One region of the Actinomadura sp. 21ATH genome, then DNA from elsewhere that is predicted to be linked to it. Evidence: riboswitches for the same ligand, from Rfam matches in the RefSeq annotation. Region 1 holds a riboswitch; the other holds the start of a gene.
What was found. A riboswitch is a leader RNA that binds a small molecule or an ion and turns the genes downstream of it on or off. The one in region 1 is predicted to bind thiamine pyrophosphate.
Positions count from the first base shown of each region.

Region 2: linked by a shared signal. The riboswitch ahead of ACA361_RS20675 (purine-cytosine permease family protein) and the one ahead of thiO (glycine oxidase ThiO) in region 1 are both predicted to bind thiamine pyrophosphate.

Region 1 is NZ_JBGNUR010000004.1:388,487-396,229, reverse strand. It holds gene ACA361_RS16545 (protein kinase) at 1-1,141, shown strand, start outside; gene ACA361_RS16540 (hypothetical protein) at 1,209-1,373, opposite strand; gene thiE (thiamine phosphate synthase) at 1,412-2,086, opposite strand; gene ACA361_RS16530 (Rv2175c family DNA-binding protein) at 2,219-2,602, opposite strand; gene ACA361_RS16525 (NAD(P)/FAD-dependent oxidoreductase) at 2,640-3,851, opposite strand; TPP riboswitch at 3,950-4,063, shown strand; gene thiO (glycine oxidase ThiO) at 4,054-5,175, shown strand; gene thiS (sulfur carrier protein ThiS) at 5,172-5,384, shown strand; gene ACA361_RS16510 (thiazole synthase) at 5,387-6,205, shown strand; gene ACA361_RS16505 (DMT family transporter) at 6,324-7,316, shown strand; gene pknB (Stk1 family PASTA domain-containing Ser/Thr kinase) at 7,423-7,743, shown strand, end outside.
Region 2 is NZ_JBGNUR010000006.1:244,848-252,590, reverse strand. It holds gene ACA361_RS20685 (ATP-binding protein) at 49-555, opposite strand; gene ACA361_RS20680 (PAS domain-containing protein) at 868-2,730, opposite strand; gene ACA361_RS20675 (purine-cytosine permease family protein) at 2,854-4,251, opposite strand; TPP riboswitch at 4,246-4,362, opposite strand; gene ACA361_RS20670 (rhodanese-like domain-containing protein) at 4,382-4,714, opposite strand; gene ACA361_RS20665 (SSI family serine proteinase inhibitor) at 4,806-5,219, shown strand; gene ACA361_RS20660 (Fpg/Nei family DNA glycosylase) at 5,229-6,092, opposite strand; gene ACA361_RS20655 (dihydrofolate reductase family protein) at 6,176-6,769, opposite strand.

The DNA.
Region 1 (7,743 bases):
GGCCGGCGGCACCGGCCGGCCCGCGCGGCGGCGGCGGTCGCGGGCCGGCGGCCCGCCGGCGGGCGAGCACGCCACGCCGCAGGACGCCCCGGCCGGTGGACGGCAGGGCGGGGACGCCGCGGACGCGCGGGAGGACGGGCCCCTCGCCGGGACCGGCCGGGACGGCGCGGGCCGATCGCGATCCGGGGCCGCGGGGCCCGACGGCGTGCGCGGCGCCTCGTCCGGGAGGGGGCCGCTGGCTCCCGGCGACCCGGCCAGGCTCGGGCCGTACCGGCTGGTCGAGCGGCTGGGCGCGGGCGATCGCAGCGTGCTTTTCCTGGGGCACGACGACGAGGACGGCGAGCGGGTCGTCGTGCGGATGCTGCGCGGCGGCCCTGGCGGCCGGGGCGGGCTCGACCGGCTCGCGCGGGAGGCCGAGGCGGCGATGACGGTCACCGGGCGGCACACCGCGCGGGTGCTGGACGCCGACCTCGCCGGCGAGCGGCCGTACGTCGTCAGCGAGTACGTCGAGGGCCCGACGCTGCGCGCCGCCGTCGAGGCGGACGGGCCGCTGGCCGAGGGGCCGCTGCGCAAGGTCGCCCTGCGGACGGCCGCGTCGCTGGCCGCCACGCACAAGGCCGGGGTCGTCCACCGCGGTTTCACGCCGGGGCACGTGCTGCTGGGGCGGGACGGCGCCAAGGTCGTCGGCTCGGGGGTGCCGCGGTCGCTCGACATCGCGCCGGTGATCGGGCGGCGCGGGACGGCGCCGCCGGCGACCGGCTACCTGGCGCCCGAGCAGATCGAGGACGAGCCCGTCGGGCCGCCCGCCGACGTCTTCGCCTGGGGCGCGACCATGGTGTACGCGGCGACCGGGCGGCCGCCGTTCGGGACCGGCACCGGCGCGGCCGTGCTGCGCCGGATCACCTCCCGGCCGCCCGACCTGGGCGACCTGGAGGGGACGCTGCGCGAGCTGGCCGCCCGCAGCCTGGACAAGAACCCGGCGGCCCGTCCCACCGCGCGGCAGCTGGTGCGGGCGCTGCGCGACGACCAGGCGCCGGCGCCGAAGGCGCGGCCGAGGCGGATCCCGCGCTACCGGTGGCGGATGATGGTCGCGCTCGGCATCGTGATGGCCGCCGGGTTCGTGGTCGGCGTCCTCTTCTGAGGCTTCCGAGACCTCCGAGAACTCCGAGAACTCCGGGGCCGCCAAGGCCGCCCAGGCCCCGCGGGGCTCACCAGTGCGGCGGCCGGTCCTCGATCAGCCGGTCGTCGTCGTCACCGCCGCCGCGCCACTCGCCCCAGCCGGTGTCGGTGTCGTCGGAGGTCTGGTCCGGCAGGATCTCCATGTCGTCGTCCGACAGATCCACCGGGCGCTCGTCGTCGGGTCCCTGGCTCATGCCCCCATTGTCGGCCATCCGGGCCGGTGATCGGTGCGTCAGGAGGCGTCGCGGAGGCGTCGGGAGAGTGACCGGGCGGCGGCGCGCGGGTCGGCCGCCTCGGTGATCGCCCGGACCACCACGATGCGGTGCGCGCCGGCGTCCAGGACCTCGTCCAGGTTGCCCTCGTCGATGCCGCCGATCGCGAACCAGGGGCGGCTCTCGCGCTGGGCCGCCACGTACCGCAGCAGCTTGACGCCGGGCGCCGCGCGGCCGGGCTTGGTCGGGGTGGGCCAGACCGGGCCGGCGCAGAAGTAGTCGACGCCGGGCTCGGCCGCGGCGGCCGCGGCCTGCTCGTCGGCGTGCGTCGAGCGGCCGATCAGGATGTCCTCGCCGACGATCGCGCGGGCCGCGGCGACCGGCAGGTCGTCCTGGCCGAGGTGCAGGACGTCGGCGTGGACGGCGTGCGCGATGTCGGCGCGGTCGTTGACGGCGAGGAGGGCGCCGTGCCGCTCGCAGGCGGCGCGGAACACCCGCAGGTACTCCATCTCCTGCCGGGCCTCGAGGCCCTTCTGGCGGAGCTGGACGATGTCGACGCCGCCGGCGAGGGCGGCGTCGAGGAACTCGGGAAGGTCGCCCTGCCGCTCGCGCGCGTCCGTGCAGAGGTAGAGACGGGCCCGGTCGAGCCGGGCGCGCAGGGCCACGGCCCGGTCGGAGAGCAGGTGCCTGGACACGGTGGGGGCGGGTTCCTTCCTGGCGTGCCGATCGCGGGACCGCGCGCGGCGGGCGGCCGCCGCGGGCGGCCCCGCAATCCTGTCACGTGCGTCCGGCCGGGCCTTACCGGGGTGGCCCCGGCCGGGAAAGGCTCAGAACGCCAGTGCCTGGGCGCGCCGGCGGACCTCCGTCCCCCGGTTCTCGCTGAGCGCCTGGACGGGCGTCCCCGGCAGCGTGTCGTCGGCGGTGAACAGCCACCGCAGGGTCTCGACGTCGTCGAAACCCGCGTCCGACAGCAGCGTGAGCGTGCCGGAGAGGCCCTTGATGACCTGCCCGTCCTGGATGAAGGCGGCGGGCACCATCGGCTTCCCCTCGCGGCGGACCGACAGCAGCTTGCGCTCGTTGAGGAGCTGCTTGATCCGGCCGGGCTTGATACCGAGCCGCGCGGTCGCCTCCGGGAGGGAGAGCCACTCCCCGGCGAGGGCGTCGGTGTGGGGGTCGAGAGCGCTTTCTACGGTTGCGTGCAGTTGCGTCACGCCCCCTTGCTACCACGCCCCCACGACGCTCAAACCCTCACGGCCGGGCGGCGTCCCGTACCGGCACCGAGGGGTCGGCGAGCGCGGCGGCGTCGACGGGGGTGCGGTTGGCGATGAGCCGCTTGGCCTGGACCATGTCGCGGGGGGCGCCGACCGTGAGGATCGCCTCCAGCCGGTCGCCGGTGAGCCAGCAGACGGCCCACTTGGCGCCCGCCGGGTCGCCCCGGCGCACCATGCGCTCGGCGACGGGGTGGTGGCCGACGTACTGCACCATCCGCCCGAACTGCTCGGACCAGAAGTACGGGACGGCGTCGTACGCCCCGTCCTCGCCGAGGAGCGTCGCGGCGGCGACGGCGGGGGCGTTCAGCGCGGTGTCCCAGTGCTCGACGAGCAGCCGCCGCCCGAACCGGGCGGACCACCAGGCGGCGCAGTCGCCGACCGCGACCACGTCCCGCCGGTACGGGCCGTCCTCGCCGCCGGTGGAGACGCGGAACGAGGCGTCGGTCACGACCCCGCGGTCGACCAGGACGCCGGAGCCGTCCAGCCAGCCGAGATCCGGCCGGACGCCGATGCCCACCACGACCTCGTCGGCGTCGATCCGCTCGCCGCCCGCCAGCAGCAGGCCGCCGGGCTCGACCGCGGCGACCTTGACGCCGGTGCGCAGCTCGACGCCCGCCTCGGCGTACCAGGGGACGGTCAGGGCGCCGACCTCGGGGCCGACCGCGTTGGCGAGCGGGGTGTCGGCGGCCTCGACGACCGTCACCGCGCAGCCCTTCTTCGCGGCCGTGGTGGCGACCTCGGCGCCGATCCAGCCGGCTCCGACGATCACCACCCGGGCGCCCGCGGTGAGCCGGCCGCGCAGCGCGCGGGCGTCGTCGATGGTCCGGACGACGTGCTGCGGGCCGTCGCCGGGCAGCGTGACCGGGGTGGCGCCGGTGGCGATGACGAGGCCGTCGAACGGCAGGTCGCCGGCCGCGGTGGCGACCGTCCCGCCGCCGCCGGGAGCGAGCCGCAGGCCGGTGGCGCGCTCGCCGAGCAGCAGCCGCGCGCGCAGGGCGTCCCAGTCGGCGTCGACCGTCGTGTCGTCGCTCTCCCCCGCCAGCACGGCCTTCGACAGCGGCGGCCGGTCGTACGGCCGGTGCCGCTCGGCCGACAGCAGGGTCAGCTCGCCCTCGTACCCCTTGCCGCGCAGGGCCTCGACGGCGCGCACGCCGCCCAGCCCGCCGCCCACCACGATCACGCTCTCCATGGCCGTCAACCCTAGTCGGCGGGCCCGGACGCAGACCAGACAGGTGTCCAGACGGGTGACCAATATCATCCCGGTCGCGGGCGGACGTATGGTGGGGGTGCAAGGAGCGCGGGAGCCCGGTCCGACCGGGCTGAGAGGGCGGCTGACCGGGCCGCCGACCGCTGGAACCTGATCCGGATCATGCCGGCGAAGGGAGCGAGGATTGGACATCGCCATCATCGGCGCGGGCGTCGTCGGGCTGGCCGCCGCGTGGCGCACCGCCGCCCGCGGCGCCGCCGTCACCCTGATCGACCCGGCCCCCGCGAGCGGGGCCTCCGCCGTCGCGGCGGGCATGCTGACCCCCGTCAGCGAGCTGACCTACGGCGAGGAGCCGCTGCTGCGCCTCGGGCTCGCCTCCCGCGACCGGTACGGCGCGTTCGTCGCCGAGCTGGAGGAGCTCACCGGGCTCGGCACCGGTTACCGCACCGACGGCATCATCGAGGTCGCGTTCGACGCCGACGACCTCAGGCACCTGGACGACCTGCGGCGCTTCCAGGAGTCGCTCGGCATCCCCGCCGAGGCCCTGAACGGGCGCGAGTGCCGCAGGCTGGAGCCGATGCTGGCGCCCGGCGTCCGCGGCGGCCTGCTCGCCCCCGAGGACGGCTCGATCGACCCCCGGCGGCTGGCCCCGGCGCTGCTGGCCGCCGCGGAGAAGCACGGCGTGCGGCTCGTCCGCCGGAAGGCCGCCGCGCTGCTGGTGGAGCACGACGCCGCCGCGGGCGTCCGGCTCGACGACGGGTCCGAGGTCCGCGCGGACAGGGTGCTGCTGGCCGCCGGCCCCTGGTCGGGCGACCTGGAGGGGCTGCCGCCCGGGACCGTTCCACCGGTCCGCCCCGTCAAGGGCCAGGTGATCCGGCTCCGCACCCGCGTGCCGTTCCTGCGGCGCGCCACCCGCGGGCTGGTGAAGGGCTCGTCGGTCTACCTCGTGCCGCGCGCCGACGGCGAGATCGTCCTCGGCGCCACCCAGGAGGAGATGGGCTTCGACACCCGCGTCACCGCCGGCGGGCTGTGGGAGCTGCTGCGCGACGCCCGCGAGCTGCTGCCCGGCATCACCGAGCTGGAGTTCGCCGAGGTGACGGCGGGGCTGCGGCCCGGCTCGCCCGACAACGCCCCCGTGATGGGCCCCACCGCGCTGCCCGGCCTCGTCCTCGGGACGGGCCACTTCCGCAACGGCATCCTGCTCACCCCCGTGAGCGGCGACATCCTGGCCGAGGTGCTGCTGGACGGCACCGTGCCGGACGTCGGCCGCCCCTTCACCCCCGACCGCCTGACGGAGACGGCATGAAGATCATCATCAACGGCGAGCCGCGCGAGCTGCCCGCCGGCACCAGCGTGGCGGCCGCGGTGGCCGGCTACACCGGGCGGTCCGGCCCGGCCGAGGCCGGGCTGGCGGCCGCGCTGAACGACGAGGTCGTCCGGCGCTCGCAGTGGGAGGCGACGACGCTGAAGGAGGCGGATCGGCTCGAGGTGCTGACCGCCGTGCAGGGAGGTTGAACATGAACGGCACCGACGGCACCGGCGTTCCCGGCGGCACCTCGGGCGGCGCGGCGGACGGCCCGCTGGTCATCGCGGGCGAGGAGGTCGGCTCCCGGCTGATCATGGGGACCGGCGGGGCGCCCAGCATGAGCGTGCTGCGCGAGGCCCTGACCGCGTCCGGCACCGCCCTCACCACGGTCGCGATGCGGCGGGTCGACCCGTCGGCGCGCGGCTCGGTGCTGGACGTCCTGCGCGAGTGCGGCATCCGCGTGCTGCCCAACACCGCCGGCTGCTTCACCGCGGGCGAGGCCGTGCTCACCGCCAAGCTGGCCCGCGAGGCGCTCGGCACGGACTGGGTGAAGCTGGAGGTCATCGCCGACGAGCACACCCTGCTCCCGGACCCGATCGAGCTGGTCGAGGCCGCCGAGCAGCTCGTGGACGACGGGTTCACCGTGCTCCCGTACACCAACGACGACCCGGTGCTGGCCCGCCGCCTGGAGCAGATCGGCTGCGCGGCCGTCATGCCGCTGGGCTCCCCCATCGGCTCCGGCCTCGGCATCCGCAACCCGCACAACATCGAGCTGATCGTCGAGCGGGCGGGCGTCCCGGTCATCCTGGACGCCGGCCTCGGCACGGCCAGCGACGCCGCGCTGGCGATGGAGCTGGGCTGCGACGCGGTGCTGCTGGCGACCGCCGTGACGCGGGCCCAGTCGCCGGCCCGGATGGCCGCCGCGATGCGGCACGCCGTCGAGGCCGGGCGGCTGGCGCGGCTGGCCGGGCGCATCCCGCGGCGCAAGTACGCGCAGGCGTCCTCGCCCTGGGAGGGCCTCAGCACCTGAACCGCGAGCGTTAAGCAACGCTACAGCCACGGTTGTAGCAGATTTAACTGGACCTGAAGCGCAACCACGGGCGATCGTTCGGTGTCCGTCGAAACGATCCGTACCTAAGGTTCAGCGCATGATCCAGCAAGAAGAGGCCGTGCCGGCCGGACCAGGGCGGCGGGCCCAGCGGCTCGCCGTGGCCGCCGCGACCGTCACGGTCGTCCTGTGGGCGTCGGCGTTCGTGGCCATCCGCAGCGCGGGCGAGGACTACGGGCCCGGCGCCCTCGCCCTCGGCCGGCTGCTGGCCGGCACGGTCACGCTCGCCGCGTTCTGCCTGATCCGCCGCGAGGGCCTGCCGCCGCGCGGCGCGTGGCCCGGCATCGCCGCCTCCGGCGTGCTGTGGTTCGGCGCGTACATGGTCGCCCTCAACTGGGGCGAGCAGCTGGTCGACGCCGGCACCGCCGCGATGGTGGTCAACATCGGCCCGCTGCTGATCGCCCTGTTCGGCGGCTGGCTGCTCAAGGAGGGCTTCCCGCCCGCGCTGCTGGCCGGGATGGCGGTGTCGTTCGCGGGCGCGGTCGTGGTCGGCCTCTCCATGTCCGGCGAGGGCCGGTCGCCGCTGCTGGGCGTCCTGCTGTGCCTGGTCGCGGCCGTGACGTACGCGGCGGGCGTGCTCAGCCAGAAGCCCGCCCTCCGGCACGGCTCGGCGCTCCAGGTCACCACCTGGGGATGCGCGATCGGCGCGCTGACCTGCCTGCCGTTCGCCGGGCAGCTGGTCTCCCAGGCCGCCGACGCCTCGTTCGGCTCCACGCTGAACATGATCTACCTGGGCGTCTTCCCGACCTCGATCGCGTTCACCACCTGGGCGTACGCGCTGGCCCGCACCTCGGCCGGGAAGATGGGCGCCACGACCTACGCCGCGCCCGCCCTGGTGGTCGGGATGTCGTGGGTCCTGCTGGACGAGGTCCCCGGCACCCTCACTCTCGCCGGCGGCCTGCTCTGCCTGGCCGGTGTCGCCGTCTCGCGCCGCCGGGGCCGCGCCCCCGTCCCGGCCGCCCCGGCCCCGGTCGCGGCCGTCCCGACTTCTGGGGCGGAACCCGTACAGGCCGGGAAAGAACCCGTACCATAGGGTCCGGCGGCCTGAGCAAGGCCCGGCCCCGCCGCCGAAGATCACCCGGAGAGGTCATCCTCCGGGCTGATGGGTTCCGTCCGGGAAGGCCTTTACACTCGCTCTGATGGACACTACGGTCGCTGATCCACTCGTCGGGCAGGTGCTCGACGGGCGCTACCGCATCGAGTCCCGGATCGCCCGCGGCGGGATGGCGACGGTCTACGTGGCCCGCGACATCCGGCTCGACCGCACCGTGGCGATCAAGGTGATGCACGCCGGGCTCGCCTCCGACGAGGACTTCGTCCGCCGCTTCATCGGCGAGGCCAAGGCCGCCGCGGCGCTCTCCAACCCCAACGTCGTCGCGGTCTACGACCAGCGCACCGACGGCGAGCACGTCTTCCTCGTGATGGAGTACGTGCGCGGGCGCACCCTGCGCGACCTGCTG
Region 2 (7,743 bases), on a different contig from region 1:
ATACATGGGGATGAACGGTGCGCGACAGGTGGGGTCCGGACTTGGCCGTTAAGCCGGATACGCCCTGGTCGATGAGGTGGGTTCGCGCCAGTCGTCGGTGAGGTCGCCGAAGTCGGCGAAGCGGGCCAGGACGTCGGACGGGGATTCCTCGGCGCCGGCCTTGGAGGCGCGGAGGACGGCCCAGACGGTGGTGGTGGCGTCGTCGTCGTGGCGGACGCCCCAGCCTTCGGCGAGGGCCTCGACGATGCCGAGGCCGCGGCCGCCGAGCGAGGAGAGGGTGCCGGGGCCGCGGCGGGGCTCGGTCATGGCGCCGCCGTCGCTGACGGCGAGTTCGAGGCGGTCGCCGACGCGGTTCCAGGTGAGGCGGATCTGGCCGGACGGCAGCGGGCGCGCGTGGCGGAGCGCGTTGCTGAGGAGTTCGCTGACGATGACGCTGGCGTCGTCGACGATGCCCTCGAAGACGCCCGAGGCGGCCAGGTCGGCGCTCAGGCGCCTGCGGGCGACCGCGACGCTGGACGGCGCGTGTGGCAGCAGTACGACGCTCGACGCCCTCACCTCCCGCGAACCCGTGGCCTAGTAGGACCGAAATGCCCGAATGTGGCCATCCAGAAACCTTGGCGCAACACCCTGTCCCCCGCTCAACGAGCGACTGACCCTCCGGTCACGGCCACCATCGCCCGTGCGGAACGAGCCTCACGGGCTCCTCCCCGACCGCGAACATCTAGGGATCTATCCACCCAACGGCGGATTACTCCTCACACGTGCGTTTCGTCCGTCACACTGGCGTGACCGGAACGTTCCAGTGGCGCCACCTCACGTAAAGATCACGTTTTGGATCCGCAGGTCACGGCGGGTGTACGGGCGACCTCAATCGGCGATCTCAAGCCGCAGGCACATCCGCGTCCCGGTACGGGCGCCGTCCGGCCGGGCGGGGTGGGCGGAGATCCGGCCGCCCTGCGCCTCTGTGAGGCGTTTCACAATGTAGAGGCCGAGCCCGATGCCGCCGAACCGGCGCCGGTCCCCGGCCTCCCCCTGCACGAACCGCTCGAAGATCCGGTCATGGTCGCCGGGGGCGATGCCGATCCCCTCGTCCTCCACGGTGATCACCAGCTCGCCGCCCTCGCACCGGGCCCGGACGCGGACCTCGCCGCCGTCCGGGGAGTACTTGAACGCGTTCTCCAGCAACTGCCCCAGCACGATGTCCGTGGCCAGCGCGTCCCCGCGGGCCGGCGGCAGGCCGGGCTCGACCTCCAGCTCGACGCGGTGCAGCTCCGACAGCGAGCGGAACCCCGCGACCACGCCCTCCAGCACCTTGACCAGGTCGAACGTCTCGATCGTGACGGCCAGCTCGTCGGCCCCGGCGCGGGCGCCGCGCAGCAGGTGCTCGACCAGCCGGCCGAGCGACTGGGCCCGCTCGGCGATCGTCGCGACCGCGGCCCGCCGGTCGGCGTCGGCCAGGTCGTCCCACCGGTTGGCCAGCGTGCTGGCGAAGCCCTGGACGACCGTCACCGGCGTCCGCAGCTCGTGGCTGGTCGTGGCCAGGAAGAGGTCCTTGGCCTCCTCCAGCGCCTTGGCCTCGGTCACGTCGCGGAAGTCGACCACCAGCTCGCCGGTCTCCTCGATCGCCGCGACCAGCACGTTCAGCCAGACGCCCGTCTCCAGCGGGATGGTGAGCATCTCGCCGAGCGCGGGCAGCTCGAACGGCAGCGGGCGGCCCACCGCCTCGTCGGGCGGGATCCCGGTCAGGGCGGAGGCGGCCGGGTTCCACTGCCGGACGAGCCCGTCGCGGTCGAGCACCGCGATGCCGTCCGCGCTGGAGTCGATCACCGCCCGCTCGTGCGCCCGCTGCCGGACGACCTCGGCGTACGCGACGGCGTTGCCCACCGCGACCCCGGCATGCCCGGCGAGCAGTTCCAGCAGCTCCAGCTCGGTGTGGCCGATCTTGCGGCCGGAGAACAGGGCGTACAGGGCGCCGTACGGCCTGTTCTGCAGGAACGAAAGCCCGAGCGCGACCGTGTGCAGGCCGTCCAGCTCGGACCAGATCAGGTCGTCGAGCCGCCGCGCGCCGGTGGCCAGCTTGACCGTCTTGCCGGACCGCATCAGCTCGCCGACCAGGCTGGACCGCAGGTCGGCGGTGGTGCCGAGCATGCGCTGGGGCAGCCCGGACACGTTCACCAGCCGCAGCCGGTCGCCCTCGATCCGGACGAACCCGCCCGCGTCCGCGCCGGTCAGCTCGATCAGCGCGGCGGTGATCCGGTCGAGCACGACGCCCAGGTCGAGCTCGGCGTTCAGGTCGGCGACGATGTCGTTCAGGCGGCGCACCAGCCGGGCCCGCTCGGCCATGTGGTGCTGCGCGACCTCGTCCTCCTCGACCGGGTGGTAGACCCCGACCCAGCCGAGCGGCTCGCCGTCGCGCGACTGGAGCAGGCTGTTGTCGATCCGCACGTCGATCAGCCGCCCGTCGCGGTGGAACCGGCGGGTCGCGATCGAGATCTGGCCGCCGTCGCCGGAGCGCCGGGTCAGCAGCCGCTCCTGCACGGCGTTGTGCTCGGCCTTGAGCTCGTCCGGGACGATCGGCAGCACCCGGCCGAGCAGCTCGTCGGCGGTCCAGCCGAACATCCGCTCGGCCGCCGGGTTCCACACCGTGACCCGCAGGCCGTCGTCGACGGCCACGATCGCGTCCGCGGCGCATTCGATGACGGCACGGGCGATCGGGTCGTGAACGTCCATCCGCACGCCTGTCATCGTGCCACCGAGCCTCCGGGCGCCGCCGGGCAACCACCCTGGAAAGGTTCCCACGATAGGGGGGCCTTTACCGGAAGAACACCACGTCAGCGCCAGGAAACCGGCGGGTCACTCCGCGTCACGCGGCGAACGGCGGCGCCCGGCGGCGCCGCCGAGCCGCCCGATCGCCACCGCGGCGAGCCCGGCGATCAGGAACGACAGCAGCGAGGCGCTCATCCAGCCCTGCGGGGTGAAGCCGAGCAGGCCCTGCACGTCCTTCCAGAACGCCGCCCACCAGCTCACCGCGCCCGGGTAGATCAGCTGGTACGCCGTGAACCCGATCGCCCAGGCCGCGATCATGCCCCAGCGGGCGGGGGCCCGGCGCGAGACGTCCCAGCCGAGCCGGGCCGCGTCCGCCTTGCCGGTCGCGGCCCGCCAGCGGCCCCGGCCGAGGTAGAAGTCGGCGGCCAGGACGCCCAGCATCGGCACGAACACCGACCCGATCAGCGACAGGAACGCGGCGTAGTCCCCGATGTTCAGCAGCAGCGCCAGCCCGGTGATCCCGGCGCCGAGCGCGATCGTCAGGACCCTGCGGTCGGCGCGCGGCACGAGGTTCTGGATGGAGACGGCGGTGGAGTAGACGTTCGCGAACGACTGGTCCGCCTCGCGCAGGACGAACACCGCGAAGAACAGCACGCCGAGCGTGACGCCGAGGAACGGGTCGAAGACCTTCCCGGAGTCGCCCGCGACCAGGGCCAGCGCCAGCAGCCCCAGCACGTACGCGATGATCTGCGTCACCGAGTACCCGACGGCCGCCGCGCCGAAGGCGCCCTTGGCCGACCGCGCGTGCCGCGTGTAGTCGGCCGCGACCGGCACCCACGAGATCGACACCGCGAGCGCCGCGTCGGCGCCGATCCAGAAGCCGCCCCAGGAGCCCTCGGTCAGGTCGGGCAGCGGCTCGCGGAGAAGCTGGACGTAGAAGTAGACCAGCGCGACCATCACGGCGGCGGTCACGTACCGGCGCAGCATCCGCACCGATCCCAGCGGCCAGATCGTCAGCACGGTCGTCAGCACACCGGCGGCGATCACGTACGCCCAGCGCGGGATCCCGTCCCACAGCGCGGTCGCCGCGTCCGCGATCACGATCAGCTCGAACGTGCCCCAGCCGATCAGCTGGGCGATGTTGAGGACGGTCGGCACGTACGACAGCCGCGCCCCGAACAGCCCGCGCAGCAGCACCATCGCCGGCTGCCCGGTCCGCGCGCCGGGCGCCGCGGCCAGGCCGAGCATCAGCCCGCCCAGCGCGGTCCCGACCGCCATGGCCACGATCCCGGCCATGATCGACAGCGTCGGCCGGCCGTTCTCGTCGGGGGCGAGCACGGTGTACGCGCCGGAGAACGCGAAGAGGCTGACCCCGAGGTTCGCCCAGAAGGCGCTCTGGTCCCAGAAGCCCAGCACCTTCGGGGCCGGCTCGTCGAGCGTGAACGGGACCTCTGCACGAGGGCGCGACTGAACATCGGACGTCACGGGACGCACACTCCCTACGCCGGCATTACCCGGACAGGTTCATGCGGTCGGCGGCGCCGCGTTAAGCCGCCCTCTCAGCCCGGCATGGCCCGAGCTCCCGCGGTCGATCGGTCAAACCCGATCATAACCCTCAGGCGACGTAGGGTTCGGCCCCCGTGGCGCTCTCCATCGGCCGGCCGGTCTCGACCCAGCGCTTCATGCCCCCGTCGACGTTCTTCGCCAGCCAGCCGGCCTGGTTGAGCGCCACCGTCACCTGCGCCGAGCGGGCGCCCGACCGGCACACCACGAAGACCTCCTGGTCGCGCGGGACCTCACCGGCCCGGTCGCTGAGCCGGCCCATCGGGATGTGCACCGCCCCGGGCGCGTGCCCCGCGTCCCACTCGTCCTGCTCCCGAACGTCCAGCAGGTACGCGTCCTGCGGAACGTCCTTCGCGTCGACCGCCGGGACGTCGTCCCCGAAAATCATCACACCTCCATGGAACCGCGCGGACCCCGCCCGCGTCGAATCACGCATGCGGTATCGGACGCTCCTTTTCACGACGCCCGGCCTAGCCATGATCCTGTCATTGGCGGCCTGCGGCGAGGAACAGGCCCAGAGCCCTTCCGCGGACAAGCCCTCCGCCACCACCTCCGTCCAGCCCTCGGGCAAGGACAGCCTGACGATCGAGGTCAAGGCGTCGGCCCAGGCCCCCGCCAAGAAATGGACGCTGACCTGCGACCCCGCGGGCGGCGACCACCCGAAGGCCGAGCAGGCGTGCGCCGCCCTCGGGAAGGCGCAGGCCCCGTTCCAGCCCGTTCCGGCGAACCAGATGTGCACCAAGATCTACGGCGGCCCGGAGATCGCCACGGTCAAGGGCACCTGGAAGAACGAGCGGGTCAGCGCCAAGTTCACCCGCGACGACGGCTGCGAGCTGAACCGGTGGACCAAGGTCGCGCCGCTCTTCGGCGACGTCCCCAAGGTCCGCTGACCGGCGGCGTCACTTGAGCAGCCGCGACATCCGCCGGTCCGCCAGAGGCTTGCCGCCCGTCTGGCAGGTCGGGCAGTACTGAAGCGAGGAGTCGGCGAACGACACCTCCCTGATCGTGTCCCCGCACACCGGGCACGCCTGCCCCGTACGCCCGTGCACCCGCAGCCCGGACTTCTTCTCGCCCTTGAGGTCCCGCGCCGCGACGCCGCGGGCCCGCTCCACCGCGTCCGCGAGCGTGGCGCGGATCGCCTCGTACAGCTCCCCGATCTCCGCCTCGGTCAGCGATGAGGCGATCTTGAACGGGGACATCCGCGCGGCGTGCAGCACCTCGTCGGAGTAGGCGTTCCCGATCCCGGCGATCACCTTCTGGTCGCGGAGAAGCCCCTTGATCTGCGTCCGCCGCCCCCTGACGATCTCCGCGAGCGTCCCGGCGGTAAACGACTCCGCCAGCGGGTCCGGGCCCAGCCCCGCCACGCCGGGCACCTCCCGCGGATCCCGTACGACGTAGACCGCGAGGCCCTTCTTCGTCCCCGCCTCCGTCAGGTCGAACCCGGCCCCGCCGTCCAGGTGCACGCGCAGCGCCAGCGGGTTCTTGCCGCCCGGCCGCGCCGGCCGCAGCGGCATCTCCTCCCGCCAGCGCAGCCACCCGGCCCGCGCCAGATGGATCACGAGATGCAGCCCGTCGACGTCCACGTCGAGGAACTTCCCGTACCGCTCGACCCCCGTGACGGTCAGCCCGCCCAGTGCCGTGACCGGCGGGTCGTACGTCTTCAGGGCCGAGATCGCGAGCACGTCGACCCGCGCGACCACACTCCCGACCGCGTGCTCCCGCAGGAACCCGGCCAGCGACTCGACCTCTGGAAGTTCAGGCATGCCTCAAGTATCGGCGACGCGACCGACACCCGAATCCCCCCAGGTCAAACCCCGTTCGCCCGGCACGGCCGCCCTGACCCCGATCAGGTCCTGCGGACCGGGTAGACGAGGTGCAGGACCCGGTCACCCTCGACGATCCGTGGGTCCTCCAGCATCCTGTACGCGCCGTCGAACGTCCCGAAGTAGCGCTTCCCGCTCCCGAACAGGACCGGCGCCACGCTCATGTGGACCTCGTCGACCAGCCCGGCCGCGATGGCCTGCGCGCCGATCTCCCCGGCCGTGACCGACACGTCCCCGTCGCCGGCCGCCGCGCGGGCCTTCTCGATCGCGGCGCCGACGCCGCCGGTGACGAACGTGAACGGCGCGTCCGGGAACGGCCAGGCCGCCGGCGGCTCATGGGTGACCACGAAGACGTGCTCCCCGGCGGCCGGGACGCCGTTCCACCCGTTGGTGATGTCGAACAGCCGCCGCCCGATCACGGCCGCGCGGACCCCGCCCGCCGTCTCCCGGATGAAGCCGGCGCTGGCCGGGCTCACGTGGAAGACCCGGTCGGGGTCGCCCATGGTCACCGCGACCTCTCCGTTCCCGTACCAGTCGAACAGCGGCCCCACGCCGTCGTTCTCGTCGGCGATGAACCCGTCCAGCGACACCGTCGCCGCCACGAACACCTTGCCCATGCCCTCGACCTTTCCCCGCGTTCCACGGCCGTCACAGAAGCAGACCGCGCGGCCCGCGCGGAATCATCGCCCGCGCGGCGGCCCAGAGGCGGTCTTACTCACAGATCGAGCAGCCTCCGGAGCAGCGACCGGCAGCGCTGCCACCTGCCCCGGCGAACCACTCGCCGACGCCCCACGGCAGCCCTCTGTGGTGACCGCTGAGGCGTACGAGGAGGGACAGGCACGGGAGCATGCCGACCCGCCGCAGTCCCAGCGGCGTGCCCCGACCCCACACCGTCCTGCGGAAACGTGCGCGGCGGGACGAGAACAGCGACGCGCCCGCCCACGACGGCCCCCGCCCCCGCATCCTGCGAGGGCCCCCGGGCCGAAGCGGAACGGAACGGAGCAGGCACGACGCCGCGCCAGTCCGCGGGAGGCCCGTCCACGCCGGATACGGCCGCACCAGCCGTCGATGGCGTACAAGGCGAGGCGGGCGCGGAGATGTGCCCGTCCGCGCGAAGCCCGGACGTCATTCGCGCCGAAGCGCCAGGCGACGAAGGCGTACGAGACGAGGCGGGCGCGGGGAAGTGCCCGTCCGCGCGAAGCCCGGACGTCATTCGCGCCGAAGCGCCAGGCGACGAAGGCGTACGAGACGAGGCGGGCGCGGGGAAGTGCCCGTCCGCGCGAAGCCCGGACGTCATGCGCGCCGTAGGCCCGGACGGCGAAGGCGTACGAGACGAGGTGGGCATGGGGGTGTGCTGGCCTGCGCGGGTCCCACCCACCGCTTCGGGAGATGAAGGCGTACGAGACGAAGCAGGCGCGGGAGTGTGCTGGTCCGCGCGAGGCCCGAAGGTCGTGCGCGCCGGAGCGCCGGGCGGCGAAGGCGTACGGGGTGCGGCAGGCGCCGGGACGTGACGGCCTGCCTGAGCCGTGGTGCGTGCTGCCCCGTCTGGCTGTAGGGCCGGGCCCTCCAACACTTCCGACAGCGCCCGGCT